DNA from 3 places in the Streptococcus sp. M143 genome. Region 2 is predicted to be linked to each of the others. Evidence: predicted binding sites of a transcription regulator. Region 2 holds the regulator's gene; each other region holds the start of a gene.
What was found. Region 2 encodes NrdR, which represses ribonucleotide reductase genes. Its sites were predicted from a motif close to ACACNATATATNGTGT; they were not measured.
Positions count from the first base shown of each region.

Region 1: nrdH (glutaredoxin-like protein NrdH) is a predicted target of NrdR. The motif match lies at 6,172-6,187, and genes of this name have one in related genera.
Region 3: nrdD (anaerobic ribonucleoside-triphosphate reductase) is a predicted target of NrdR. The motif match lies at 5,848-5,863, and genes of this name have one in related genera.

Region 1 is NZ_GG730097.1:378,928-388,957, reverse strand. It holds gene HMPREF0850_RS08545 (pneumococcal-type histidine triad protein) at 1-1,706, opposite strand, end outside; gene ptsP (phosphoenolpyruvate--protein phosphotransferase) at 1,963-3,696, opposite strand; gene HMPREF0850_RS08535 (phosphocarrier protein HPr) at 3,702-3,965, opposite strand; gene HMPREF0850_RS08530 (alpha/beta hydrolase family protein) at 4,427-5,647, opposite strand; gene nrdH (glutaredoxin-like protein NrdH) at 6,300-6,518, shown strand; gene nrdE (class 1b ribonucleoside-diphosphate reductase subunit alpha) at 6,599-8,758, shown strand; gene nrdF (class 1b ribonucleoside-diphosphate reductase subunit beta) at 8,954-9,922, shown strand.
Region 2 is NZ_GG730097.1:798,729-808,758, reverse strand. It holds gene HMPREF0850_RS10560 (DUF2785 domain-containing protein) at 1-344, shown strand, start outside; gene HMPREF0850_RS10555 (MIP/aquaporin family protein) at 454-1,122, shown strand; gene queF (preQ(1) synthase) at 1,180-1,671, opposite strand; gene queE (7-carboxy-7-deazaguanine synthase QueE) at 1,689-2,405, opposite strand; gene queD (6-carboxytetrahydropterin synthase QueD) at 2,398-2,841, opposite strand; gene queC (7-cyano-7-deazaguanine synthase QueC) at 2,841-3,494, opposite strand; gene trxA (thioredoxin) at 3,697-4,011, opposite strand; gene HMPREF0850_RS10525 (DUF4649 family protein) at 4,027-4,248, opposite strand; gene HMPREF0850_RS10520 (MarR family winged helix-turn-helix transcriptional regulator) at 4,346-4,726, opposite strand; gene HMPREF0850_RS10515 (CidA/LrgA family protein) at 4,922-5,296, shown strand; gene HMPREF0850_RS10510 (LrgB family protein) at 5,293-5,988, shown strand; gene HMPREF0850_RS10505 (hypothetical protein) at 6,026-6,760, opposite strand; gene HMPREF0850_RS10500 (ABC transporter ATP-binding protein) at 6,776-7,471, opposite strand; gene HMPREF0850_RS10495 (GntR family transcriptional regulator) at 7,476-7,841, opposite strand; gene nrdR (transcriptional regulator NrdR) at 7,982-8,455, shown strand; gene HMPREF0850_RS10485 (DnaD domain protein) at 8,456-9,619, shown strand; gene dnaI (primosomal protein DnaI) at 9,620-10,030, shown strand, end outside.
Region 3 is NZ_GG730093.1:187,179-197,208, reverse strand. It holds gene rplC (50S ribosomal protein L3) at 1-505, opposite strand, end outside; gene rpsJ (30S ribosomal protein S10) at 588-896, opposite strand; gene HMPREF0850_RS05165 (uridine kinase family protein) at 1,112-1,777, opposite strand; gene nrdG (anaerobic ribonucleoside-triphosphate reductase activating protein) at 1,774-2,370, opposite strand; gene HMPREF0850_RS05155 (GNAT family N-acetyltransferase) at 2,376-2,876, opposite strand; gene HMPREF0850_RS05150 (GNAT family N-acetyltransferase) at 2,886-3,386, opposite strand; gene HMPREF0850_RS05145 (hypothetical protein) at 3,431-3,571, opposite strand; gene nrdD (anaerobic ribonucleoside-triphosphate reductase) at 3,583-5,790, opposite strand; gene HMPREF0850_RS05135 (hypothetical protein) at 5,907-7,463, opposite strand; gene HMPREF0850_RS13015 (hypothetical protein) at 7,500-7,643, opposite strand; gene cls (cardiolipin synthase) at 7,718-9,250, opposite strand; gene HMPREF0850_RS05125 (3-oxoacyl-[acyl-carrier-protein] synthase III C-terminal domain-containing protein) at 9,386-10,030, opposite strand, start outside.

The DNA.
Region 1 (10,030 bases), 420 kb from region 2:
TCACTGGTGATATCACGAGGATCAAAGATATAGCCATCTTCTGTTGTATACTTGCCTGCCAACTTGGCTACCTGAATCTCATCATCAGTGTAGGCAAGTTGCGCATTTGGTTTTCCTAAACGTTCTGGATGACGAATCGGTGCTAGGAAGGCCAGAATATCATCCACCAACTTGACTTTATCACTTGAGGCATCATTGAGGCGGTCCAACAGTTTATCCAAAGTGTCAAAATCAGCTTGGCGCCCTTTATTATCAAGTAAGTCTTGATGAACTCTTGCTAGCAAGTCATAAGCCTTATTGTAAAATCCTTGATCACCAGATGGGAGGTTGGTTTTCTTAGCTCCTAGCTTATGAGCTAAACTTTCTTGTTTGGCTAGTTTACTATCAATGGCTGCAGCAGTTTCTGATGAAAGTTCCTTAGCAGGAATATAACGTGAGGTTCCATTCTCCTCAAAGACATAGCCGTCAGCTACTTTTCGAATCGCCTGTTTGACCAATTTTTCGTCAATTGGATTACTTGGAGTTGGTTGAGGAGTTGGTGCAGGTTGCGGGCTTGGACTAGGTTCCGGAGTCGGTTGTGGACTTGGTTGTTCTGGTCTTGAATCCGGCACCCTATGGTTCGAACTGTACTGTAGAGGAATAATACGAGCGATTCGTTCTTCCAATTCAGACATCTGTGAATAAGGGATGAAATGGTAATGGTTCCCATGAGGCACAGCAACTCCTCTAGCTGTTCGACTTGTAATCTGTGCTGGGTCGAAGACAAGGCCATCAGATTCTACGTGTCGTTGGCTGAATGGCAAGGCATAAAGTTGTTTCAGAAGGCCATCAATATCCTCATCACTTTGACTTACTTGGCTATCGTCGCTACTGTTGTTAGCTGTGTTCGTGTTCGTATAGCCACTGCCGTGATTATTATAGGATGGGATCCATCTATCTACATCGCTGCTAGCACTGTTGTTATTGGTACGGCGATAAGTAGGCGTATTTGATTGGCCACTTCTACCAGATAGAAAGGCTTCTGCAGCAGCCAATTCGCTGGCTGATAACTCACTCTTAGGAATGTAATGGTAATGGTCGCCATGAGGAACGATATAAGCATCACCAGTATCTTCAATGATATCGGATGCATTAAAGATGTAACCATCATCTGTGGTGTAGCGTCCCTGTGAACGTGCCAAGGCTACCGCACCATCGTTTGCTGAAGTCCCTCTTTCACGATGCTGACTATGTTCTTGTTTTTGCCGATTGATTTCTTCTTTTGTACGGACATTATCCGCATGGGTTGCATCCTTAAGGTAAACATAGTATTTTCCATCTACCTTGATAACATAACCACCCTTGATTTCACTGATAATATCCTCGTCCTTGAGCTGGTAGTTTGGATCCTTCATCAGCAACTCTTCACTGATGATAGCGTCATAAGGGACTTTGCCATTATAGTAATGATAGTGGTCGCCATGCGAAGTGACATAGCCCTGGTCTGTTATCTTGATGACGATTTGCTCCGCATTGATGCCTTCTTTCTTGCTGACTTCATCAGGAGTCAGATTCTCCGTTTTTTGTGCCGCCTGTTTTCCATCTATATAGGAAACACGATTATTTTCTTTGACTGTTCTGGCTTGATACAGTCCCAACTCGTAAGAACAAACACTTAAAATCAAGGCTGCCGCAGAACCTGCTAGGTATTTTTTATTAATTTTCATCGAAGCTCTCTTTCTTTTTGATATTTCTAGTTGCAATTCATTTCTAAATTGCAGAAACTCCTCTCTAATAGTTAACTGGTTAATAGTTTACTCCTAAATTTGCAACTTGTCAAGAATTTTATGAACCAGTTAACGTTTTTTGTTTTCTACACTACTTTCTATCTGAACAGTCTGATTTGAGAATCCTATATTGAAAATCAATCACTAAATTTTTAAAGCAAAAAATCCCTGCAACCGAGTTGCAAGGACTTTTTGATTAATCAAAATTAACGTATTCTTTTTGAAGTTCAAGAACTTCTTCCATTGTTGAGCATTCTGTAAGGGCACGGTTTGCGTACTCTTCCATCTTAGCTGTGTCGAGTTTCTTCATCAAGCTACGTGTACGAAGTACAGATGTTGCTGACATAGAGAACTCATCCAAGCCCATTCCGACAAGGAGTGGAACAGCTTGTTGATCACCAGCCATCTCACCACACATACCAGCCCATTTCCCTTCAGCGTGAGCTGCTTTGATAACGTTGTTGATCAAGCGAAGGATTGATGGGTTATATGGTTGGTAAAGGTATGAAACTTGCTCGTTCATACGGTCTGCCGCCATTGTGTATTGGATCAAGTCATTTGTGCCGATTGAGAAGAAGTCAACTTCTTTAGCAAATTGGTCTGCAAGCATTGCTGCTGCTGGGATTTCGATCATAATACCAACTTGGATATTATCCGCAACTGCAACACCTTCAGCAAGAAGGTTTGCTTTTTCTTCGTCAAAGACTGCTTTAGCTGCACGGAATTCTTTCAAGAGCGCAACCATTGGGAACATGATACGCAATTGACCGTGAACTGATGCACGAAGAAGGGCACGGATTTGTGTGCGGAACATAGCATCTCCAGTCTCAGAGATAGAGATACGAAGAGCACGGAATCCAAGGAATGGGTTCATTTCGTGAGGCATATCGAAGTAAGGAAGTTCCTTATCTCCACCGATATCCATTGTACGAACGACAACAGGTTTACCGTTCATTCCTTCAAGTACAGCCTTGTAAGCTTCGTACTGCTCGTCTTCTGTTGGGAAGTCTTGAGAATCCATGTACAAGAACTCTGTACGGTAAAGACCAACAGCTTCAGCACCGTTGTCATTGACACCTTCAACGTCTTTTGGAGTACCGATGTTGGCAGCCAATTCAAAGTGTTTACCATCAGCAGTTACTGTTTTAGCGTCTTTCAAGAGCGCCCATTCAGCTTTTTGTTTCGCATAAGCTTCACCAGCAGCCTTGAATTCAGCTGCTTGCTCATCAGTCGGGTTGATAATAACCTCACCTGTGATACCGTTAACGGCAAGAATGTCACCGTCTTTAACGATTTCAGTGATGTTGTTTGTACCCAATACTGCTGCAATTTCAAGCGTACGCGCCATGATAGCTGAGTGGCTTGTACGTCCACCAATGTTGGTTACAAAAGCTTTTACAAAGTTTTTGTCCAACTGAGCTGTATCTGAAGGAGTCAAGTCATGCGCAATCACGATTACTTCTTCATTGATAGAAGCTGGGTTTGGCAATTTTTTACCAAGGAGGTTTGCCAATACACGTTTTGTCACGTCGCGGATATCCGCTGCGCGTTCTTGCATGTATGGGTTGTCTTCCATTCCTTCAAAGATAGTGATAAACATGTCTGTTACTTCTTTCAGACCTGCTTCTGCATTCACTTTCTTCGCACGGATAGTTTCTTTAATTTGGCTGATCATTTCAGGATCAGCAAGCACCATTAAGTGAGCGTCAAAAACTTGAGCTGCTTCTTCACCGAGCGTACCTACTGCTTTCTCGCGAATAACAGAAAGCTCGTCTTGTGATGCTTGTAGAGCGGCATCAAGGCGAGCTTCTTCTGCGTTTGTATCTTCGACTGTAATAGTCTCAAATGACAAATCCGGTTGAACGAGTAGATATGCTTTTGCAACTGCAACACCATCAGATGCTGCGATTCCTTTAAGCATTTCTGTCATTTTCCTTATGCCAATCCTTCTTTTTCCATAGTTTCAGTGATAGCAGCGATTGCGTCGTCAGCATCTGCACCTTCAGCTGAAATTGTAACGTCAGCACCTTGGCCAACACCAAGACTCATAACACCCATGATAGATTTAAGATTTACTGATTTACCTTTGTATTCAAGAGTGATATCTGAAGCAAATTTGCTAGCTGTTTGAACCAACAATGTTGCTGGACGCGCGTGAATACCTGTTTCTGCCACTACGTGGAAATCTTTAGAAGCCATAGTTTGACTCTCCTTTAGTTATTTCTTTTTTGAGTTATATGTGATAACCCTTACAAGACTGTATTATATCACCTTCTAGATAATTTTTCAAGTATTTTATGGACTTTTACTGAAAATGAAATTACTTCTTTTTCTATTAAATGAGCACTCTAGTAACTAAATAGCATATCTAAACACTAATTGTTCAAAGAATGTCATCATCAAAATTCAATTTTCAAAGCTATTTTCCCTTAATACCAATCAGAGGACAATCCTAGTAAATAATGAAATAATACTATTTAACTATAATTAATATAACTCAGTAAATCCATTATTTGAAAAGACTTCATCAAATCCTGAAATTCTAAAACCTACTCTTACCATCAACAGTAGAGAATTTATCCAATTTGCTACTTAAAGTAAAATAAGTTTGTAGCCCCTAACAGTAAAAAGGTAGATATATCTAAGTGGTATAAGTAGAACTAAAACTTTGATTGATTCCATTCAAATAAAGTATCCAACCAATCAAAAACGACATTATGGGCGAGTCTTAGATTATTGACTTGGCAATGAGCGTCCGCACCACTTTCCGCCTCAAATACTTGAAGTTTAGTTTGTTGATTTTTAGATTTAAGTTCTTCATAAATCACCTTAGTTTGATGCTGCAGTTCAGCACCCTCACCCTTTCCCATGATAAAAAGGCATGGACATTGAATTTTTTGGTAATCCACAATCTTTGCATGGTTAAATACATCATCAATAGCACTCTTAAAATCAGAAGTACCAAACTGCCATGCATACTTTTTAAGATTTAAATTTGCTGATTCATTCCAATTTCCAGCTAATTTTAAAATGGCATTTATTAACCAACTAGGTGCTTTCAAACTTGATCCAAATTCTTTTCTGAAAAGTTCTGCAACGTCGTAAATAGGGGTACTAGCAATCCAAGCATGAATTCTTGGATCCTTTTCGACAGCTTGTGCAGTAAAATATCCCCCTCCGCTGACACCATAAATAGCTAAATAATTTAGTTTAGGATTTCTATTTTCCAACCAGTCTATGCATAATGAAATTGGAATAGAAGCATCCACATCAAAGACCAGCCCTCTACTAGGATTGCTCCCTTGACCAGGAAGATCAACCATTAAAACATTATAATTTCGTATCCATCCAGGATATCCTGCAAAGTAAAATAAATCTTCGCGATAAGTATCACCTCCACCAATCATGATTATCGTTGGGCAATTATCGTCGCTATGAAGATAATAACCAGGCAAGTAAGAACCCTGATAGGGAATAGTTAATTTTTCAATCGGTGCACCTAGTGAATGAATTGCACTAGAAAACACCTTCTCCATTTGACGAACGGTCGGTAAATACTCTTCAGAAAATGGATCGGTAAATTGGATTGCCGAGCGAAGTGAGTAGGTCTGTGCAAGATAATACTGCGCCTTTGTTTGTTCACTCAATCCTGAATTACTTGCTTCTTGTTCAAGGTAGTTTACATGCGATAAAAATACATTTTTCCAGTCATCAGGCTTTGGTGAGTTCCCCAATCTTTGAGCAAGATAATAAAGCTCTCCATGAGAGAAACCAAAAATTTCACCGATTCCTAACAACCAATTGAAGAAAAAATCCGTATCACCATTCTTAAAAAATATTTGAGTCGATTGCCGTTTTAAAATAACATCATTTTCTTTCACCACGCGCCTCCTAATTCTGTGTTCTTTCATTCATTTAATCTAATTATAATCTGATAACATTCTCTATCAAACAAAAGCATTCAGATATCCATTTTTTAATCTTATAATCACAGATAGTGTATCACATAAAATGAACTTTTTCAAACATTGTATTTATATACTCCTTATGAAAGGATACGAAACTCATAAGTATCCTATATAAAATTAACCAATGATCCATTTTTATGAATACATCATAATCTGTCATTTCCACTTTGGTTATATTTTAGATATTCTAATACAAAATATTGGGACATCTTGTGTAGAAAATTTCTTTTTTTCGTAAATATTACAGTTTCTATTTTATTAAAGTATTGTCTCAGCTAGACTTATTCCTGTTCTTACGATTTTTGCTATTTTCTTCGTTTTCCTTTCTGATAACTTGCTGAAAATCTTCTATTTATCTTACCAATATACAGTATATAGTTTTTTTGTTTTGATAAACTTTGATAGTTCAATGAAAGCCAAAGCTTATGTTTTAAAAACCACTATATCTTGTATTTGGTTTTTAAAACTGTAACTTTTAGGCACAAGATTTAGTTTAAAAAGTTTGACAAAGTTTTTTTTTCTGATATACTAAGAAAGTAATCAAATTTTATGAGGAGTTACGAAAATGGTAACGGTTTATTCTAAAAATAATTGTGTACAATGTAAAATGACCAAACGTTTCTTGGATAGCAACAATGTCGCTTATCGTGAGATCAATCTCGACGAGCAACCTGAGTACATCGATCAAGTTAAAGAGCTCGGTTTCAGCGCAGCTCCTGTTATCCAAACACCAACTGAAGTCTTTTCAGGCTTCCAACCAGGAAAACTGAAACAATTAGCATAATCTTAGTACATCATCCAGAAGAAACTGCTTCTAGGGCTAACTTAGAGGCCTTTCTTTTGTAATTAGATAAAGGAAATTTTATGGGATTAAAACATCTTGAGGACGTGACCTACTTCCGTCTCAATAACGAAATTAACCGTCCTGTTAATGGACAAATCATGCTTCATAAAGATAAAGAAGCCTTGGATGCCTTCTTTAAAGAAAATGTAGTTCCAAACACTATGGTTTTTGATTCAATCACTGATAAAATCAACTACCTCATTGAACACAACTACATTGAAACAGCATTTATTAAGAAATACCGTCCAGAATTCTTGGAAGAATTGTCTCAATTTATCAAGGATCAAAACTTTCAATTCAAGTCTTTCATGGCTGCCTATAAGTTCTATAATCAATACGCCTTGAAGACTAATGACGGTGAATATTACCTTGAAAGCATGGAAGACCGCGTCTTCTTTAACGCACTTTATTTCGCAGATGGTAATGAAGCGATTGCGACTGATATTGCCAATGAAATTATCCACCAACGCTACCAACCTGCTACTCCTTCCTTCTTGAATGCTGGACGTGCTCGTCGTGGTGAGTTGGTATCTTGCTTCTTGATCCAAGTAACGGATGATATGAACTCTATCGGACGTTCCATCAACTCAGCTCTTCAACTTTCACGTATTGGTGGTGGTGTGGGAATTTCCCTCAGCAACCTTCGTGAAGCCGGAGCTCCTATCAAAGGTTATGAAGGAGCAGCTTCTGGTGTCGTACCAGTTATGAAGCTTTTTGAAGACAGCTTCTCTTACTCTAACCAATTGGGTCAACGTCAAGGTGCTGGTGTTGTCTACCTCAACGTCTTTCACCCAGATATCATCGCTTTCCTTTCCACTAAGAAAGAAAATGCCGATGAAAAAGTTCGTGTTAAGACCCTTTCGCTTGGTGTTGTGGTGCCCGATAAATTCTACGAATTGGCTCGTAAAAATGAAGAAATGTACCTCTTCAGCCCATACTCTGTAGAGCTTGAGTACGGTGTGCCATTCAACTACATCGACATCACTGAAAAATATGAAGAATTAGTAGCAAATCCAAATATCCGCAAGACAAAAATCAAGGCGCGTGATTTGGAAACTGAAATTTCTAAATTGCAACAAGAGTCTGGTTACCCTTATGTAGTCAACATTGATACAGCCAACCGTGCTAATCCCGTTGATGGTAAGATTATCATGAGTAACTTGTGTTCTGAGATTCTTCAAGTTCAAGAACCAAGCTTAATCAACGATGCTCAAGAATTCCTTCAAATGGGAACAGACGTTTCATGTAACCTTGGATCAACCAACGTGGTCAACATGATGACTTCACCTGACTTTGGTCGTTCTATCCGTGCGATGGTTCGTGCTTTGACTTTCGTTACAGATAGTTCACACATCGTAGCTGTTCCTACTATCGACCACGGAAATAGCTTGGCCCACACCTTTGGTCTTGGTGCTATGGGACTTCATAGCTACCTTGCGCAACAACTCATCGAGTACGGATCACCTGAGTCAATTGAATTTACAAGCATCTACTTTATGCTTATGAACTACTGGACCTTGGTGGAATCAAACAATATAGCCCGTGAACGTGGTATCACCTTCCACAAGTTTGAAAAATCAGACTATGCTAACGGAAGCTACTTCGACAAGTATGTGACAGGCGAGTTTATTCCAAAATCAGACCGTGTTAAAGAACTCTTTAAAGATGTCTTTATCCCAAGTGCTGCTGATTGGGCGGAACTTCGCGAAAAGGTTCAAGCAGATGGTCTTTATCACCAAAACCGTCTAGCTGTTGCTCCAAATGGTTCTATCAGTTACATCAACGATGTTTCTGCTTCTATCCACCCGATTACGCAACGTATCGAAGAACGCCAAGAGAAGAAAATCGGTAAAATCTACTATCCTGCTGCAGGTTTGTCAACAGATACTATCCCTTACTACACTTCTGCCTACGACATGGATATGCGCAAGGTGATTGATGTTTACGCTGCTGCAACAGAGCACGTGGACCAAGGGCTTTCACTCACTCTCTTCATGCGTAGCGACATTCCAAAAGGTCTTTACGAATGGAAGAAAGAAAACAAACAAACGACACGTGACTTGTCAATCCTTCGTAACTATGCCTTTAACAAGGGTATCAAGTCTATTTACTACGTTCGTACCTTTACAGACGACGGTGGAGAAGTCGGTGCTAACCAATGTGAAAGCTGTGTGATTTAACTTTAATCGGAGCCAACTAAATTCCCTCAGATTACTGATTAAAGGATTACACTAGAATAAACTTGGATAAGCATCTAAAATACTAGGAAAAATGAAAAGTCGGTCTTCCGACTTTTTGTGCGATACTCTTCTCAGACTATGATAAAATAGAGAAGATTCCTTCATCGCATTATTACATACAGAAAGAGATTTCAAATGGAAACTTACTACAAAGCCATTAACTGGAATGCCATCGAAGATGTCATCGACAAATCAACTTGGGAAAAGTTGACGGAGCAATTCTGGCTCGACACGCGTATCCCCTTGTCAAATGACCTTGACGACTGGAGAAAACTATCAAACAAGGAAAAAGACTTGGTAGGAAAAGTCTTTGGTGGTTTGACCCTTTTGGATACCATGCAATCAGAAACAGGGGTTCAGGCTCTTCGTTCAGACATCCGTACACCGCATGAGGAAGCTGTTTTTAACAACATCCAATTTATGGAATCTGTCCATGCAAAATCCTATTCTTCTATCTTCTCTACCTTAAACACCAAGGCTGAGATTGAAGAAATCTTTGAATGGACCAACACTAACCCCTACCTACAAAGAAAAGCGGAAATTATCAATGAAATCTATCTCAATGGTAGCCCACTAGAAAAGAAAATTGCCAGCGTTTTCCTTGAAACTTTCCTCTTCTACTCTGGTTTCTTTACCCCACTCTACTATCTCGGTAACAACAAACTGGCCAACGTTGCGGAAATCATCAAACTGATCATCCGTGATGAGTCTGTTCACGGAACTTACATTGGTTACAAATTCCAACTTGGTTTTAACGAATTGCCTGAAGAGGAGCAAGAAAAACTCAAAGAATGGATGTACGACCTGCTCTACACCCTCTACGAGAATGAAGAGGGCTATACAGAAAGCCTCTATGATGGTGTTGGTTGGACCGAAGAAGTCAAAACCTTCCTTCGTTACAATGCCAATAAAGCTCTCATGAACCTCGGACAAGATCCCCTCTTCCCAGATTCAGCTGATGATGTCAATCCTATCGTCATGAACGGTATTTCAACAGGGACTTCTAACCACGACTTCTTCTCTCAAGTCGGAAATGGTTACCTCCTTGGTGAAGTTGAAGCTATGCAAGATGAGGATTACAACTACGGTTTGGACTTAATTTGACCAATCATTCAAAATATCATGGTTTGTTTAAAACAACCATGGTATTTTTGTTTTGTTTTATTTTGTTTTTTTCTATTTGATTGATTGAGCGTTTTATGGTAAGATAAT
Region 2 (10,030 bases):
ATCTCTTGACGGAAGTTATATGCCATCCTAGCTTTCCAAAGTCAGATATAGCCGAAGCATTTGAAATCATTGGGAAAATCTTTAAACGTGTTGAGATTCGTTTTACAAATGATGAAGATTGGCGGTTAGCGAGAGTACTTTATGAACCAATCTTACGAGGGAAAATCGAATCGTCTCTCCTCACTGCTTGGCTGCAAACAGTCGAATTTCCCTTGAAAGAAGTAAATGATTTCCATAAATTTTCCAACTTCAGATCCTGTTTGCTGGAAACTTACCTTCAACTAGACTGTCATAAACTTTTACAAGATGACTTGAAAGAAGCTATTCAATCTTTTCAGTACTAAGGATAAGCGAGTTGTTTCATGATTTTCAAATAACTTTCCAGTCAATTTTCTTGAAACCCTTTCCTTCTTTTGATAGACTAATACATAGTTTAAAAAAAGGAGACTTATCATGAAAAAATTTGTTGCTGAATTAATCGGTACATTTATGCTTGTGTTCATCGGAACAGGAGCTGTTGTTTTTGGAAATGGTGTTGAAGGTCTTGGACACCTTGGAATTGCTTTTGCCTTTGGTTTGGCAATTGTAGTCGCAGCTTTCTCAATCGGAACTGTTTCAGGTGCTCACTTGAACCCAGCTGTTTCGATCGCTATGTTTGTAAACAAACGTTTGTCATCTTCAGAACTTGTAAACTACATCCTTGGACAAGTAGTTGGAGCTTTCCTTGCGTCAGCTGCAGTATTCTTCCTCTTGTCTAACTCAGGTATGTCAACTGCTAGTCTTGGTGAAAATGCCTTGGCAAACGGTGTCACTGTCTTTGGTGGATTCTTGTTTGAAGTCATCGCAACTTTCTTGTTTGTCCTAGTTATCATGACTGTAACATCAGCAAGCAAAGGCAATGGCGCAATCGCTGGTTTGGTGATTGGTTTGTCATTGACAGCCTTGATTCTTGTGGGATTGAACATTACTGGCCTTTCAGTTAACCCAGCTCGTAGCTTGGCACCTGCCGTCTTGGTAGGTGGCGCAGCCCTTCAACAAGTATGGATTTTCATCCTTGCGCCAATCGTTGGTGGCGTTCTTGCAGCCCTTGTTGCGAAAAACTTTCTTGGAACAGAAGAATAATTGAAATTCAAAAAGCCTTGCTCCTCAGTTTGAGGAACAGGGCTTTTTCGTATCTGTTTAACGGTTGTCAATTTTCTCTGGATAAAGGTCGTGTTGAAAGAGGCGTTGTTCTGCCAATCCTTCATACTTAGTTCCAGGTTTACCGTAGTTGTAGTAGGGGTCGATTGAGATGCCACCGCGCGGAGTGAATTTTCCCCATACCTCTAAATAGCGAGGGTCTAGCAAGTTGACCAAGTCTTTCCCGATGGTGTTGATACAGTTTTCGTGAAAATCCCCATGATTTCGGTAGCTAAAGAGGTAGAGTTTGAGGGATTTTGACTCGACACAGAGCTTGTCAGGAATGTAGGAAATATAAATCGTCGCAAAGTCTGGCTGAGCAGTGATTGGGCACAGGGAGGTAAATTCAGGACAGTTGAATTTAATAAAATAGTCATTTTCAACATGACGATTGTCAAAAGATTCGAGGACTTCTGGTTGATAGTCAAAAATGTAGTTGGTTTCTTTGTTGCCGAGGAGGCTAAGGTTTTTCATTTCTTCTTGTTGTGACATGATTTTTTCTTTCTAATTTAAACACCACGTTGGTTGTCGTAGAGGAGGGTATGAAGTTGAGGAAGGACGCGGACATTGCCCCAGCTATCGTCAGCAGCGACGCGTTCCCAGAGTTCTTTGAGGCGATCTAGTTGGTCTTGGACAATATTGCCTGTAGCCTTGGGCTCAGGATTTCCAGCCGATAAGAAGAGGACATCTGGTTGGTAGCGTTCTTGAATCCCTTTAGCAAAGGCCAAATCAGCATCATCAAAGACAGGAATTTTAAAGGTGACCTTGTCTGGATCTAGTTGGGAAACGATAAAGTCCAAGGTCTCGAAGTTGATTTCCATCTTGGATGAAGGAGGCTTGGGACTCAGGGTGACCTGATCGATATCTTTTAACCAATTTTGCCAGCGGGAGCCTTGGGTCTCAACTGCCAGAGTGACACCACGTTCCTTGAGCTTAGTGACCAGTTGAGCCATGTTAGCTGCTAGGATAGCAGGATTTCCCCCAGATAGGGTAACGTAGTCGTAGCTTCCTAGTTTGTCTAAGGCAGCAATGACTTCGTCAGCGGTCATGCGAGTTGGTTTTTCAGAACCATCCCAAGTAAAGGCAGAGTCGCACCAGTCGCAGTGGTAGTCGCAACCAGCAGTGCGGACAAACATGGTTTTCTGCCCAATAGCACGACCTTCACCTTGAAAGGTTGGGCCAAAAATTTCCAGAACTGGTAGTTTGAGGACACGTTCCCTAGTCATCTAACCACTCCCGTCTAAACTCTGCAAAGGCAGTCGGAGTTTCATAGAGGCGAACGTATTCCAAACGGAGACCGCGCTCGTCTGGCAACTCTTGACTCATGGTTTGGAAAATCCAGTAAACCATGTTTTCAGCAGTCGTGTTCATATAGGGCAGGGTTTCATTGAGATAGCGATGATCTAGGTGGGGCTCTAAGAAGTTCTTGTAGATAGCTTTGATGTCTCCAAAGTCGTAGGTCATGCCCCGTTCATCTAAAAATCCACTGACAGCGATTTGCAAATGATAGGTGTGTCCGTGCAGGGATTTGCATTTTCCCTCATAGTGAAAGAGGTGGTGGGCAGCATCGAAGGTAAACTCTTTTGATACCAAGGTTCTGTGAGGATTGTAGACAAGAGATTCCCCAGTTTCCTGTTTGATTTCTTTGGGAGCAAAAAACATTAGCCCTCTCCTTTCTGTGAGAGATAAACATCAAGGCCATGCTGACGTAGGTGGCAGGCTGGGCAATCTCCACAGCCACTTCCAATAATTCCGTTGTAGCAGGTCAAGGTCTTTTCACGAACATAGTCAAAGGCACCGAGTTGGTCGGCTAATTCCCAAGTTTCAGCCTTGTCCAGCCACATGAGAGGTGTTTGGATAACAAAGTCGTAATCCATGGCAAGGTTGAGAGTAACATTAAGGGATTTGACAAAGACATCCCGGCAGTCAGGGTAGCCTGAAAAATCTGTCTCACAGACACCTGTCACGATGTCTTTAATGTCCCGTTGTTTGGCAAGAACTGCCGCAAAGGACAGAAAGAGGTGGTTGCGACCGTCAACGAAGGTATTGGGAACCTCTCCCTCTTTTTGCTCGATTTCCATATCAGAAGTCAAGGCATTTTCAGTGATTTGTCCCAGCAGAGACATATCTAAGATGTGATGACGGATTCCCTGTTCCTTAGCGATTTCTCTAGCAACTTGAATTTCGAGATGATGGCGTTGGCCGTAGGCAAAGGTGACGGCTTCGACTGTTTTATAGTGTTCTTTAGCCCAAAAGAGGCAGGTTGTGGAATCTTGACCGCCGCTAAAGACGACCAAGGCTGAATGACGTTTCATAGTACTCCTTCTAAAATGGGAAATGTTCAGAGCACGCAAAAAGCTCCCTTGAGGGGAGCTAAAAAATACCAAGTAGAGGTTTTTTTTAGCGATGGCATGTCCCAAACATCGTAATATTCTACCTACAGTCTAGCATATTTTTTGAAAAATGGCAAAGGGTAAGAAAAAAGAGACCAAATGAAGTACATGGTCTCTCGTGTGATTAGCTCAATTCAGCAACGATGGCCTTGATTTGTTCTGCTGTGTGAACACCTGCAACTTGTTTCACCACTTGGCCGTCTTTTTTGAAGAGAAGGGTTGGGATAGACATGATTCCAAAAGCACGAGCTGTATTTGGATTTTCATCAACGTCCATTTTAACGATTTTCAAGACATCTTCTGAAAGTTCTTCAGACAATTTATCCAAGATTGGACCTTGCATACGACATGGACCACACCAAGTTGCCCAGAAGTCTACCAAGACCAAACCGTCTTTTGTTTCTTGTTCAAATGTTGCATCTGTAATTGCTTTTGCCATTGTATTTCTCCTTTTTTAGTTATATTGGCTTAAATCTTGTTTCATGAGATAGAAGAAAACATCTCCATAAGTCCCATGGTAGTCCAAATCATGACCATTGTAGGTTAATTTTTGGACAGTATAGTAATCAGCAACGCCGATGAGGCAGGCGTGTTGAGAACGTTCAAAGTCTTGGTAAGACTCGAAAGTCATAGTTCTCTCTTGCTTACTGGCGTCTAGATAAGTAATTTCGATCATATAAAACTCCTTTGTTCGATCTTGACTTTATTGTACTCCTTGAAAAGAGGAATGTCAAGAAAAATGATTGCGCACGCAACTTTTTTAAAAAATCTGATTAAGAAATGAAATCAAGACTCGTTTCCAGTCTTTCTTCGACGGCTTTTTGCAGGTAAGCTAGGGTGGTTTGTCCCTCGTCAGTCAGGCAGATAAAACTAGCCCGTCTATCCTGATCGCAACATCTGCGACTAAGCAAACCGCAGTTTTTCTCTTCTAATCGTGCCACCATTCGAGAAACAGCGCTCGGACTGAGATGGAGTTTATCGGGTAAATCAATCTGTCGTAAGGATTTTTCATCGGCTAGATCCAAATAGTAGAGCAGGTAAAACTCTTTCAAGTTCAGCCTTTGTTCACTCTGCTGGGCAATAGTTTCTTCCAACAAGGCTTCCATTTCTTTTTGATGGCGGTTGTAGTCAAACCATTTTTCTAAGTAGGTCATTGCTTTCTCCTTTCTTTTCAAAGTAAAATCACAAAGTCATTACTGACTGTCTTTGTAGCATAAAATGATTGCGCATGCAATGATTATACTACTTTTAGCTAATCCTTGCAAGAAAGAAAAATTTCGGCATTTCCTTGAAATTTCCTGAAAAAAGAGTAAACTGGTATGCAAGAATTCTATTTCAAGGAGTTTGAGATGAAGTTATATGTTCAATTAATGATTCTCTTTGTGATTTCTCTAATCGGTGAGGGAATCTCCAGTTTCTTTCATCTGCCTATCCCAGGCAGTATTATCGGTTTGATTATTCTTTTTCTAGCCCTGCAGTTCAAGTGGCTGAGAACGAGGCATGTCAATATGGTCGGGAATTTCTTGCTGGCCAATATGACCATTCTCTTTTTGCCGCCAGCAGTGGGTATCATGGAAAAGTTTGATGTGATTGCTCCCTATCTCTTGCCCATCGTTTTGATTGTCTTTTTTGCGGCTGTGATTAATATTATCCTCATCGCCCTAGTGGTTCAGTTTATCAAGCGACGGTTTGAGGGAGATTATGAGAAAGGAGACGCCAAATGAGTGAATTTGTATCCAATCCTCTGTTTGGGATCGCCTTATCTATCCTAGCTTATCTAGCAGGAATGTTGATTTACAGACGTTTCCCCCATCCATTGACAACGCCTTTGCTTTTGTCGGCAATTTTTATCATTATTTTCCTAAAGGTAACGGGTATTTCTTATCAAGATTACTACCAAGGTGGGGTTTATTTGAACAACTTGATTGTCCCATCGACGGTGGCTCTAGGGATTCCGCTTTATAAGAGTTTTCATCTGATGAAGCACCATGCGCGGAGTATTCTCTTTGGTAGTCTGCTAGCAGTAGTTGTCAATACTTGCTTTACTGCCATAGTAGCGAAAATATTTGGCATGGACTTTTTCCTAGCCATTTCTCTCTTTCCCAAGTCAGTGACAACCGCCATGGCAGTGGGAATCACAGAAAAATTGCAAGGCTTGACGACTGTGACCTTGGTCGTCGTAGTAGCAACTGGGATTTTGACTAGTGTTATTGGACCAACCCTTTTGAAGTGGTTGAAAATTGATGATCCAGTGGCTGTAGGTCTTTCCCTTGGAGGGACAGGTCATGCTGTCGGAACGGGTACGGCCTTTCGATACGGCTCTGTAGCAGGCGCCATGGGTGGCTTGGCTATCGGTGTCACCGGTATTCTCTATGTTTTTGTCAGCCCTCTTGTAGCTAGTTTGATATTGAGTTAAAGTATAGAAAACCCAGCTCTTGTAAGCTGGGCATTTTTTATTGCAAATTAACCTTGTTTTTCAAGATATAGTAGGTTCCGAGGTAATAGATAGTCGCTAGAATAGCGTCTTTAATAATATCAACTGTTATTAGTAAATTGAAGTTGTCATCAACTCGCAAGAAGATGGAAATATAGCCAATCACGATGTTAAGCACGATATAGGCTAAAATTCCCATAGCGGTACGATACTCGTTAAATAGTTGACCAATTGAGATACAAAGGTAAATAGATAAAATCCAAGTAATTGAACCGACCAGAAGAGAGAGGGCATAGAGCCAACCGTAACCGAGATAAGGAGAGATAAATCGATAGAGGAGTGGCAAATCTTTCACTACAGGGGTGAGTGAGAAGATAATAATGATACTCAAGATAAATACAATATAGCTTATGATTGACCAAATGAGAGCACCCAGTAATTTGGCGGTGATGATCTGGTGTTCAGAGACGGGCAGAGTCAATGTCAGATAGCCCTGACGATCGTAGACACTTCCCTTGAAGCGTCGAACGATTAGAAAGATAGTCGCGATCCAGAGAGTAACGCTGAGCCCACCAAAAACTAAGATCAGAAAGCCTAACAGATAGTAGGGATCATTACCATAGCTAGTGTAGGTCTGACTAATGCCAGAAATGGATGCACCAATCAAAACCGAAATTGCAAGCACAGCACCGTAGAGAGCTAGATACCATTTGTTAACATTTTTAAATTCATAACGAACTAAATTCCAAAACATAATAATCTCCTTTAACTAAGCTTTGAACTCCTGGCGGAAGAGCTGGTCAATCGACTCACCTGACTCATAACGAATATCATCAACATTTCCTTGACGGACAACTTTTCCGTTATTTAGGAAGATGATTTCATCCAAGATCGGCTCAATATCTGAAATCAAGTGGGTAGAAATCAAAACAGTTGAAGTTGGTGAGTAGTTGTTGATGATGGTGTTCAAGATATAGTCACGGGCAGCTGGATCCACACCACCAATAGGTTCGTCGAGCACGTAGAGACGAGCTTCACGGCTCATAACCAGGATGAGCTGAACCTTTTCCTTGTTTCCTTTTGACAATTTCTTGAGACGACTGTTTTCATCAATGCCAAGATCTGTTAAAAGATGCTGAGCCCGCTCAAGATTGAAATCTTGGTAGAAAGTTTTAAAGTAGGTCAGTGCTTCTTTGATTTTCATCTGTTCATTCAGATAAGTCGTGTCTGGTAGATAAGAGACAATGGCCTTGGTAGCAGGACTCGGATCCATGTTGTTAATGAGGACACGACCTTGGTCTGGTTGGAGAAGTCCGTTGATCAGCTTGATCAAGGTTGTTTTTCCAGATCCGTTTGGACCGAGAAGCCCGACGATTTTTCCAGCGGGAATCTCAAGGGAAACATTGTTAAGGGCTGCTGTAGCCCCATAGGATTTGGATACATTTTCAAATGCTAGTAATGTCATAATTTTACACTCCTTTGATGTATTCGCTAAGCACACTTGGCAGTTCTTCTTTTTGATAGCCGAATTGAAGCATGCCCGTTACAAAGTTTTTCAGTTGCTCCTCAGAAAGCTGTTTGCGGGACTGAACGATGAGATCTAAGTCCTCAGTGACAAAACGACCAGTAGTCCGCTTGCTATAAACGAAGCCCTCGCGCTCAAGGTCAGACAAGGCGCGCTGAATTGTGTTGGGATTGACCCCAGCCTCGCTCGCTAGTTCCCTTACGGTTGGGAGCTGTTGGTTGGGTTCCAGTTCATGGGAAACAATCTGTAATTTGATTTTTTCCATAATCTGCAAATAAATGGGTTTTGTATTATCAAATGACCAGGACATCATAGTCTCCTTTCTTTTTCTTTATTGTTCTAATTAAATAATACAATAAAACAAAAAACTTGTCAAGTAAAAATAAGAATTGTTTTGGGAATTGCTCAAAAAATGGTATAATGAAAAGAAAACGACAAGGAGGGAAATGCATGCGTTGTCCAAAATGTGGGGCTACCAAGTCTAGTGTTGTTGATAGTCGACAAGCCGAAGAAGGAAACACCATCCGTCGAAGACGTGAGTGCGACGAGTGTCAGCATCGTTTTACAACCTATGAACGAGTAGAAGAAAGAACGCTGGTTGTCGTCAAAAAAGACGGTACGCGAGAGCAGTTTTCGAGAGATAAAATCTTTAATGGGATTATTCGCTCAGCCCAGAAGCGTCCTGTGTCAAGTGATGAAATCGGCATGGTGGTCAATCGTATCGAGCAAAAGCTCCGTAGTCGCAGTGAGAATGAGATCCAAAGTGAATATATTGGCTCTTTAGTCATGGAAGAATTGGCAGAGCTTGATGAGATTACCTATGTTCGTTTTGCCAGTGTTTACCGTAGCTTTAAGGATGTGAGTGAGTTGGAGAGTCTGCTCCAGCAGATCACCCAGTCCTCTAAGAAGAAAAAGGAAAAGTAAATGAAGCCAAATGACCGTTTTTCTTTTCTAAAGAATAATCGGGTGTCGCAAGATACCTCTTCTCTGGTGCAGTGCTACCTCCCGATTATCGGTCAGGAGGCACTGAGCCTCTATCTATATGCTATTACTTTTTGGGATGGTGGGCAAAAGGAGCACCTCTTTGCTAATATTCTTAATCATTTGAACTTCGGGATGAATACGCTCCTCCAGTCTTTTAAAATCTTATCTGCTGTGGACTTGTTGACTCTTTACCAGAAGGGGGAAGTCTATGAATTGCAGCTTCATTCTCCCCTTTCCAGTCAGGAATTCCTAAGTCATTCTGTCTATAGTAGACTATTGGAGAAAAAGATTGGGGATACAGCTGTTTCTGCCATGAAGCAGGCTCCAAGTGAGGGAGAAGTACTCTCGGTTTCTTTGAGTCAAGTCTTTCCAACCCTGACCGAAGAAGTGACCCCAAGCGAGTCTAAAAGCAAGTTAAAAAATGATTTTGATTTGGAACATTTTCAGCGCCTGATGGCTCGAGATGGCTTGCGTTTTGAAGACGAGCAAACGGATGTTTTGGAATTGTTTGCCATCGCAGATGAAAAAAAATGGACCTGGTTTGAAATCTATCAACTAGCCAAGGCGACAGCTGTAGCTCAGGTTATTTCAGTCAAACGCATGCGTGAAAAGATTGCGCAAAAGCAGGTTTCTTCTGACTTTAGCCCCAAAGAAATGACCATTATCAAGGAAGCCAAAACCAAAACTCCCCTACAATTTTTAGCGGAAATCAAGCAAACTCGTAAGGGGAACATCACCCAGAGCGAACGGGAACTTCTTCACCAGATGGCATCTTTAGGCTTGTTGGACGAAGTCATCAATATCGTCTTACTTTTAACCTTTAACAAGGTTGATTCGGCCAATGTCAATGAAAAATACGCCATGAAGGTCGCAAATGACTATGCTTATCAAAAAATTCGGACAGCAGAAGAAGCTGTGCTTCGGATTCGAGAGCGTCAGCAAAAAGGGCAAGAAGACCAGAAATCGAAAACTAGCTCGACTAAGACAAATGTTCCCAAGTGGAGTAATCCAGAATATAAAAATCAAACCAGTGAGGAAACTCGTCTGGAACTCGAACGCAAAAAACAAGAAATGTTAGCCCGATTAGAAGAAGGAGGAGACTAGATGGAAAGTGTTGGCGACGTTATCAAACGTCAGACAAGTCGTTTTCAGTATCAGGACCTAGTCCAGCAGATTATGAAAGACCCAGATGTGGCGGCTTTTATCCAGAAAGAATCCCTCAGTCCAGAGGAGTTGAATCGTAGCATCTCCAAGTTCAATCAATATATTACAGAACGGGATAAGTTTCTTCGTGGGGATGCGGACTATATAGCGCGTGGCTACAAGCCTATCTTGGTTATGAATCACGGATATGCGGATGTGTCTTATGAAGAAACACCAGAACTAATCGCGGCAGAAAAAGAGGCTGCAATTAAGAATCGTCTCAAGTTGATTAATCTACCAGCAAGTCTCAAGAAAGCGAAGTTGGCTCAGATTGACCTGGATGATCTAGGACGCTTGCCGATTTTTGAGAGA
Region 3 (10,030 bases), on a different contig from region 2:
TTGTTACGCGGTCGCCACCCATACGTCCTGCAAGGTTTTTACCTTTGAATACGCGGTTAGGTGCAACAGGTCCCATAGAACCTGGACGACGGTGGTAACGAGAACCGTGAGCCATTGGTCCACGTGATTGTCCGTGACGTTTAATAACACCTTGGAAACCTTTACCTTTAGAAGTACCAGTTACGTCAACAACGTCTCCAGCTGCGAATGTTTCAACTGTGATTTCAGCACCAACTTCCAAGCCTTCAACGTTTTTGAATTCACGAATGAAGCGCTTAGGAGCCGTGTTAGCTTTCGCTACATGTCCTTTAGCAGGTTTGTTGCTCAATACTTCGCGTTTGTCATCGAAACCAACTTGGATAGCGTTGTATCCGTCTGTTTCAACAGTTTTAACTTGAAGAACAACGTTTGGAGTTGCTTCAATAACTGTTACAGGGATCAATTCGCCAGCTTCAGTGAAGATTTGAGTCATTCCCACTTTTTTCCCTAAGATTCCTTTTGTCATGAGAAAATAGTTCCTTTTCTATATTTTTTATTCAAAAAGTTTTTAACGAGCGTTTTTTATGCTCAAGGTTTCAAACTTTGGATTAAAGCTTGATTTCTACGTTTACACCACTTGGAAGATCCAATTTCATCAAAGCATCAACTGTTTTTTGAGTTGGGTTAACGATATCGATCAAACGTTTGTGTGTACGCATTTCAAATTGTTCGCGAGAGTCTTTGTATTTGTGAGTCGCACGAATGATTGTGTAGAGGCTACGCTCAGTTGGAAGTGGGATTGGACCCGCAACTTGTGCACCTGTACGAGTAGCTGATTCTACGATTTTTGCAGCCGCTGTGTCAAGCGTACGGTGTTCGTAAGCTTTCAAACGGATACGGATTTTTTTGTTTGCCATCTTTTTCTCCTTTTCGTCTATTTAAGATAATAGGCTAGCTCCACAAGAAAACCGACGCGCGTTGCGTGGCAATGCAACCGAGCGTGTCGCAACCTCTTGCATCAAAGCTAAGGCTGTAATTTACAGCACCATAATAGAATAACACAAAGCCCCTGCGATTGCAAGGGATTTGTGAGCTTTTTTTCGTTTTTTTAGGATGAAACTGTTTTCCTTTTTCATCTTTCCAAAATTACGGATTTATATCTATAAAAAACCGTCTTTTCGTGTGTCATTTTGACCTTGAATGTATCTTCTGATTGATCTACTAAAATGTCCGCTTTAGACTCGGTTTCTCTATAGTATCGCAGATATTGCTCCCGTCTCATCTGATGGCTAGCCAATATAAAGGAAGCATCGCGATTTCTCATAGTCGTATCTCTAGCTAGACGCCTCTTTAATTCTGTTTCTTCATCCGTGTAAAAACAGATGGTTTTATCAAAGAGTTCCTTGGGTAGAAAGCCCACAGACATCCCTTCAACAATCAGAATTGGTTTTGAGCCAGTTAAGACTTCGCTTGGCTTCCAAGGTTCATCAATCGTCAAGATGTCCATGCCAGCCTTTAAGGCGAGAATATCTCTCTGTAAACTTGCCAGTTCATGTGCCACTGGCAGACAAGCTGTCACCTTTTGATTTGGTGCTTGCTTTGGTACTACCAGGTGACGTTCTGAAGTGATATAGGGATCTGTTTCTAGTAAATTTACTGTAGTAGAATCTAAAGCTTGGTACAATTCCTGTGCAAAGGTTGATTTACCTGAAGCCCCATGACCGCAGATCCCTAGCGTCCTAATTCTTCCCGTTTCGATCTCTGAAACCAGTTGTTCTATCAGGTCTTTTTTCTTCATTCTCTCTTCACCTGCTCATAGCTTTCTTTTCCGTCATTAAGCTTGTCCCAAATCACTACTTGCCCACTTTTGAGGGATTTTTGCACATCGATAATTCGTTGATTGGACGAACCTCGAAACTGGAGCATGAGATTGCGCTTGCTTTTATCATACCGTCCATCGACAAGGATGTCAATCAATGATAAGAGTTCCAGTTTATCTGGAGTCTCCAGCATCATTTCTTCCCAAGTGTAGCCCGTCCAGGACCAGATGTCTTTGTCTGGCAATTCCTTTCGAATGCGTTTAACGAGTGGTAAGAGAATGCCTGTATTAAGAAAAGGTTCTCCTCCCAGCAAGGTCAATCCTTGAACATAAGGTTGGGCGAGATCTTCCATGATCTGTTCTTCTAATTCTGCTGTATAGGGAATGCCTGCGTTGAATGACCAAGTCGCAACATTATAGCACCCCTCGCAGTGAAACATGCAACCTGATACATAGAGAGAGTTGCGCACACCTTCTCCATCGACAAAGTTAAAGGCCTTATAATCAATGATCCGTCCTTTACTAAGTTCCTCACTTTTCCATTCACCTGGTTTTGGTGTATTCCATGTCATGCTGTCTACTCCAAGTCTATCCAGTAACGTTCTACGCCATTGCGAACATCTTCAAACACCCCGCCATTTGATACAATCACCGCTCTACTAACAGAGTTTCCCACACTACAGGTCACAAGTGCTTTTTTGATGTTCTTTTCCTTGGCAACTTGCAGACCTTGTCTGAGGGCTTCTTTGGCATAACCTTTACCTCTTTCAGAGGGGCGGATGGAATAGCCGATATGGCCAGCATAATTCAGTAAACCCTCATTCAGTCTCAATCGCAGATTCAAAAATCCTAGAGCACGACCTACATCATCAAATGATACAAATTGAATAGAAGGAACACGATTTTCAGGCAAGTTTATTCCCATCTCTTTTTGCATATTTATTTCCAACCACTCTTCATACACAAAGTTCTCTGTATCCCAGAAACCACCATCATGAGGTGACTGTACTTGTTCAAACTCCGCAATCATCTCTAAAATCGCGTCTTTATCTTCCAAAGTTGGTCGTCGTAATTCCATAAACTCTCCTCAATCTATATCAATCCAGTAACGCTCCGTTCCGTTTCGAACATCCTCCAACTCCCCTCCATTAGCTAAGATAACAGCTCGGCTTGCTGGATTTTCTGTGCTACAAGTCACTAAAGCTCGTTTAATATTCTTTCCCTTAGCAACTTGTAGACCTTGTCGGAGGGATTCTTTCGCATAACCCTTACCTCTTTCAGATGGACGAATGGAGTAGCCAATATGGCCCCCATTTTCTAGTAAGTAGTCATTTAATCGGAGACGAAGGTTGAGAAAGCCAAGAGCCTGGCCTGCTACGTCAAAACTAACCAGCTGGATAGCAGGAACCCAGTTTTCAGGAATATTGAGTCCCGCTTCCGCTTGAAGATTTTCTTCTAGCCACTCTTCATAAACAAAATTGTTGGCGTTCCAAAACCCACCATCGTGGGCTGATTGAGTCTGTTCAAACTCTGCCACCATCTCTAAAATCGCTTCTTTATCTGCCAATATCGGTCTGCGTAGTTCCATATTCCCCTCCCACCTAAGAGAAAAGCGAGAGCGGACTCTCACTTTTATTTTTTCTTGTTCTTGTTTAAAAACTGTTCTCTGAGGTTGAGCAAGCGTTCTTTTTTACCTGTTCCACCTTTCGAGTGTTTCTCGTGATAACGGGTCACTTGTGCGCGTCCCTTATCGTCTAATTGGTATTTCCCCATTCCACTTCCTTCTAATTTGTTACTTCATGTCCGGCTGTTTTAATGGTTGAACCGTTCATGTGTTTGACACGCGCAGCGATTTCCTTGTGGCGTCCGTTAACCATCGGACGCGCTTGAGGATTTCCCAGATAACCACACGTACGTTTGACCACATCTACTGTTTTAGGGTCGCTATTGCCACAGTTGGGACAAGCAAATCCTCGCTCAGTTGGTTCAAAATCCCCCTCAAAGTCACACTTGTAGCAACGATCAATCGGAGTATTGGTCCCTAGATAGCCGACACGGTCATAGGCATAGTCCCAAACAGCTTCCAAGGCTTTAGGATTTTGTTGAAGAACTGGATACTCACAATAATGAATGAAACCACCTGACGCACCTGCTTCTGGGTAAACTTTCTCAAAGTCTAATTTTTCAAACGGTGTTGGATTTTTACGAACATCGTAGTGGAAAGAGTTGGTGTAGTATTCCTTGTCCGTGATGTCCGGAATAGAGCCGAACTTCTCTGTATCCAAGCGACAGAAGCGGTCTGTCAGACTTTCAGACGGTGTAGAGTAGATAGAGAAATGGTAACCATATTGGTCAGACCACTCTTCCACACGACGTTTCATATCGCGAATGATATCCAATGTGAATTCCTTGGCTTCAGGATTGCTTTCCCAGCTGTTTCCAAAGAAGACTGTCGCTACCTCGTACAAACCGATGTAGCCCAGCGAAACTGTCGCACGGCGATTCTTAAAGAGTTGGTCAACACTTTCTTCTTTTCCGAGACGGCGACCGAAGGCTCCGTACTGATAGAGGATAGGGGCATTCGCTGGTGTTGCTTCCTTAGTTCTTTCCACACGGTAAACCAAGGCATCTTCCGCGATATTCATCCGCTCATTGAAGATTTCCCAAAACTTATTCAGATCTCCTTCAGACTCGAGGGCAATGCGAGGCAGATTGACCGTCACAACTCCTAGATTCATCCGACCTGAATTGACCTCGACACCATTCTCATCCTTCCATCCTTGGAGGAAAGAACGGCAGCCCATAGGAACCTTGAAGGAGCCTGTCAACTCAATAATCTTATCGTAGGACAAGACATCTGGGTACATCCGCTTGGTTGCACACTCGAGGGCCAACCGTTTGATGTCGTAGTTAGGTGAACCTTCCTCTAAGTTGAGTCCTCTTTTCAACGTAAAGATGAGTTTAGGGAAGATAGCTGTACGGTGTTCTGAACCAAGTCCCTTGATTCGGATGGTCAAGATAGCTTTTTGAATTTCCCGTTCAAAACGACTAGTTCCTAGACCAAAACCTAGTGAAGTAAAAGGTGTTTGTCCATTTGAAGTGAAGAGAGTGTTGATTTCATACTCAAGAGATTGCATGGCATCGTAGATGTCTTTTTGGGTTTTCTTCCAAGCATAATCTTCCCGTTTTTCAGGCAAGACCCACTCTTCCGCATCCTTGAGGTGTTTTTGGTAATTCTTCTCCGCATACGGAGCCAAGACTTCATCGATACGGTCAGCTGAGCAGCCCCCGTACTGGCTAGAAGCAACGTTAGCAATGATTTGTGAAATCTGAGCGGTCGCAGTCTGGATAGACTTGGGACTCTCTACCTCTGCATTTCCAATCTTAAAACCATTTTCCAGCATGCCTTTAAAATCAATCAAACAGCAGTTGGTCATCGGAGTGTAGGGGCTGTAGTCCAAGTCATGATAGTGGATATCCCCTTTTTGGTGAGCATTAGCTACGTGCTTAGGAAGCATTTGCAGCCCGATTGATTTCCCAACAATCCCTGCTGTCAAATCACGCTGGGTATTAAAGACATCACTGTCTTTATTGGCATTTTCATTGACAACTGCTTGATCTTTATTGAGAAGTTTATGGATACTAAAGTTTATATCTGTCGCTTTTGAGCGCTCAAAATCCCTTTGTGTCCGATAAGTGATATACTCCTCAGCCAGCGCATATTCTTTAGCTTCAAGGAGTTCATGTTCTACGACATTTTGAATTTCGTAAATCTTGACACCTTGAGGGAAGCGACTGTGAATTTCCGCAACAATACGCTCAAGCAGCCCATTTAGACGTTTTTCGACCAAGGGTGTCACATCCATGACTTTGTCAGCCGCCTTGTGGAGAGCTTTGTCAATCTTGTCTACATCAAACACTACACGTCTACCATCTCGTTTTTCAACGAACAAAGTGGGAACGGTTGCAAGGTTTTCTTCTAATACAATCATATCCAGGCTCTTTTCTATTTTTCTTCTTAAATGATATTATACCACTCTAAAAAGAAAAATCAATATCTTGTGTTAAAATTTCGAAAATTTTTAAAAATACACAAGATATTGATTTGTTATTTAGATTTATAAAGCTTGAATTCCTTACTATCCGTCTGAACAAGCTCGTATTTTTCACTAAGTAGGCTCTCTACATCCGACCACAAGGCAACCTTTTGATTGACCAAAATCATCTTCGGTTGATTTTCTTTCAAGTCATTGACTAGTTTCGTTTTATTCTCGTCGCTTGCAGTATAGAGTGTTGGTGTCACTAGAGAGCTTGGTGCCAAGCGTTCACTTGCGCGGTAGAAATCTGGCCGATTATCCCAAGCATAGACACGATCCTCGGAACTCGTTTGCTGTTTGACCAAGCTAGCAAGCTGCTCACGTTCCTGATAAGTACTTGGATGCGAAATATAGCGACTCAAAACAGGTAGGAAAAGTAAATAGACTATCGCAACTAATGGTAGATAGAAATTTCCCTTGAGGTAGCGACCAAAGAGTGATGAAGAGCGAACTCTTCGTCTACTACGACTGATACGATCAGAGCTTCCTTCTTTGATGTTGGTTAACAATAACAATGTCAGAAAGGGCAAAATCGCTGCCAAACGTGAGCCATGCAAAGGTTCCTTTGAAAGAATTAACAGAGCAAGAGTCACCAGTAAACCTAAACTAGCGCCTATTGAGATAGCAAATTGTTTGGCTGACTTGGTCTGAAACAATCCTGAAAAGATTACTGTCAGAATCCCAACACCGATGGATAGCAAGCCATAGAAAGCAGCATTCTCCATAAGATTGGCATTTGAAAATAGGCTAAGTGTATCTATTGGATACAAGGTATGGCTGATCGCATCACCAAATGTTCCTGTTAAGACTGTATAATAGCCAATTGGATAAAAAAGGAGAGAAAATCCTAGAGCTGATGCGAAAAATTGATACAATCCATGAGCAAATCGATGCTGGGCAATATTAAATCCAAACAAACTCAAGGCAAGTGTGGCTGCAAACAAAGCTGTGGGAATAGGTGATAGGAAGAAAGCTAATGCTAAACTCATCCCAACTCGCAAGAAACCTTTATCGTTACTTGGATCATCCAGATAGTCAGCCACTAGGCTAAAACTATAAAATAGAAAAGGCAAGGCCACAGCAACTGCATAGCTACCACCAAATCCCAGACTGCCCACAAGCAGATAGAAAACCAACAAAAGCTGTCTAGCCTGCTCTCCCTGACCTGTCAAGGTATCTGCGGATTTAAATAGAAAAACACCAGCTCCGAACAAGGCCAACCACTCCACCAAAGCAAAAAGAATACTCCCTTGAGAGAGATAGATTAGTACGTAATAAAGCAGTCCATTTGAACCATAATAATCCGTGTAAATCTGCCCACTCTGATGTAGCGCCCAACCAGTATAAAGATCTTGCATCTGTTGGGGGCTCACCAAACCAAAGATCAGAGGCAACATGACAGAAACAGCTGTAGCAGCCAGACTCCAAATTGCCACACTAAAAAACGGAAGTGGAGTTCGTTTCTTCTTACCTCGCTCCAGCCCAAATTCAGACTCTTGATCCAGCCGTTCCCGATACTGGTATCGAAATTCTTCTAGCTGTTCGTCTTTTTCCTCGTATACGTTCATTCAATTTCTCCTAGTAAGTTTATCTGTTTTAGTATATCAAAATCTTACAGGAATGTCAGCTAAGGATTGATATTTCCTTAACTTCTTATCTAGCTCAGCATAGCGTTCAATCTCTCGAAAACGGTGTAAACTGCTTGTTTGAAACTCTAGGATAAAATCATGTTCTTCTTGATTTAGCATTTTCATCCTCCTGCTTATCTATTCGCAAAAAGACAAAAATAAGATCCAGCCTTGGGCTAGATCTTGGTGGATAGTTAGAGCATGGGTGCAAACAACTGAACAATTTCCTTGATCAGGCTTTGATACCAGCTTGTTTTGATTGTGTGGGGATAGATTTCTTGAGAAACTTTAAAAATCTCTTTGAAGTCCCTCTCAATATCTATGATAGATTGCGTTCTATAAAGCAAAACGCCATTTTCATAGTGGTGAAGCAAGCTCCGATAGTCAAAATTGATGGTTCCCACAGTAGCTGCCTCTCCATCGACAAGCATTTGCTTACTATGAAGAAATCCGGGGCTGTACTCATAAATACGAACTCCAGCAGATAGCAAGTCTGGATAGGCTCCGCGAGTAACTAACTGAATAACCTTCTTATCTGGGATACATGGCGTCATAATTCGCACATCTACCCCTCTCAATGCTGCATTTTTGATACTCTCGGTTAGATCATAGTCAGCGATCAGATAAGGAGTCGTGATATAGACATAATCTGTAGCCTGATTGATAAGGTTTTGATAGACCGTTTTTCCAACCTGGGCTCGGTAGATAGGCTTTGGCCCACTACTGTAAGGAATGCAAAGCCCCATCCCATCTCTAGGTTGATTTTCGAGATGGTATTGGTCAAAGTCACTAATTTCCCCACGGTTGATATACCAAGTGGATAAGAAGAGTCTGGTAAAAGCCTTAACAGCCGGTCCATCTAGGCGAATACCGCTATCCTTCCAATAGCCAAAACGTTCGATATGGTTGATATACTCATCTGCCAGATTGACACCACCTGTATAGGCAATTTGACCATCGATAATCATGATTTTACGGTGATCACGGTTGTTATAAGCAACGGTCAAGCGTGGAATCACCTTGTTAAATTTGTGGGCTTCAATCCCTCGACCACGAAGCTCGATGGTGTAATCTCCAGGCAAGGTTGCCATACATCCAATATCGTCATAGAGAAGCTTCACCTCTACTCCTTGAGCTGCCTTTTCTTCCAAAATCTCCAAAATACTATTCCACATCAAACCTTCTTCGATGATATAGTATTCGAGAAAGATAAATTTCTCGGCTTTTTTGAGATCCTCTAGCATCTGGCGCCACATGCTTTCCCCTGAAGGGAAAAAATGGGTATCCGTTCGATTATAGACATCCGCATTCGTATCCATGCTAAGGAGAGATTTGATGACACCGTAAGCCGACTTATCCTCTTCCTTTAACTCCAAACGGAGAGCTCTGCTATTGTCCTCTCGGTCAACCATTGATTGGAGTTGCTTTAGCTGTTTCATTTCTTTTTTAGATAAACGGCGTTCTCCAAACATGATATAGAGCAATGGCCCAAACACTGGCACAAAGGCTACTAACAGCCATGTTACCTTACTCTCAGGATTCATGGACCGATTGACAATTGATACAATGGTCGCTAAGCTCACTAAAATGACTAGGATAATCCAGATAATTGGAGCCATTTGCCCTAGATAGAGAAATAAACCAAAGACGATAAACAACTCTGCCAACATGATGGTAATACTAAAACCATATTTGGACATGAGTAGCTGCATTTTTCTAGCTGTCATACATCCCCTTCCTTTTCTATCATTCTCCCTCACCGATTGATGAACTAATGTTTCTACTAGTATACCTCAGTTCAGGGGTAGATGGCAACCTTTTACCTTTGCTCAAGTTCCAGTCGTTCCGTGTTTAGATGATTATTACAATTTCAGAGCTAACATATTGACCGTCATACCAGCTGCAGTCCCCATAAGGTAGACGACATCTCCCTCCTTGATAAGCCCATGATCCAAAGAATAAGCCAAGCCAAACGGTACAGAGACTGACACCATATTTCCATAGTCAGTGACGAGATTGAGGTACTGACCCTCGGCCACACCTAGTTTTTCCATGATCAAAGGAAGAGCACGACTTGCTTGGTGAGGAATGATATAGTCCACGTCTGCCAAGACTAGCTGTGTTTTTTCTTGAAACTCTTCAAACATGACTGGGATTTTGCGAGCAGATAAGAGGAGGATTTTCTTCCCCTTCATGTCAAACATATAGTTGGTCTTAGTCGCTTCAGAGTACTCTTTTGGTTGAAAAGAAGTCAGACCTCCACGAATCTCCGTATCGTGAGCCCCTTCTGACCAAGTACGTTGGAGACTAGCAATGACCCCTTTTTCCTGATGACTTTTTTGGAAAATAAAGGCTGCCGCCCCATCACTAAAGAGTTCAAAACTTTCTTTTTGCTTGGGATTGAGCCCTAAACTACCAACCTCACTAGACACAATCAAGACACGATTGTATTCGCCCGCCTCAATCAAGTGGGACATGGTCGATAGAGCAGTAATAAAGCTGGTACA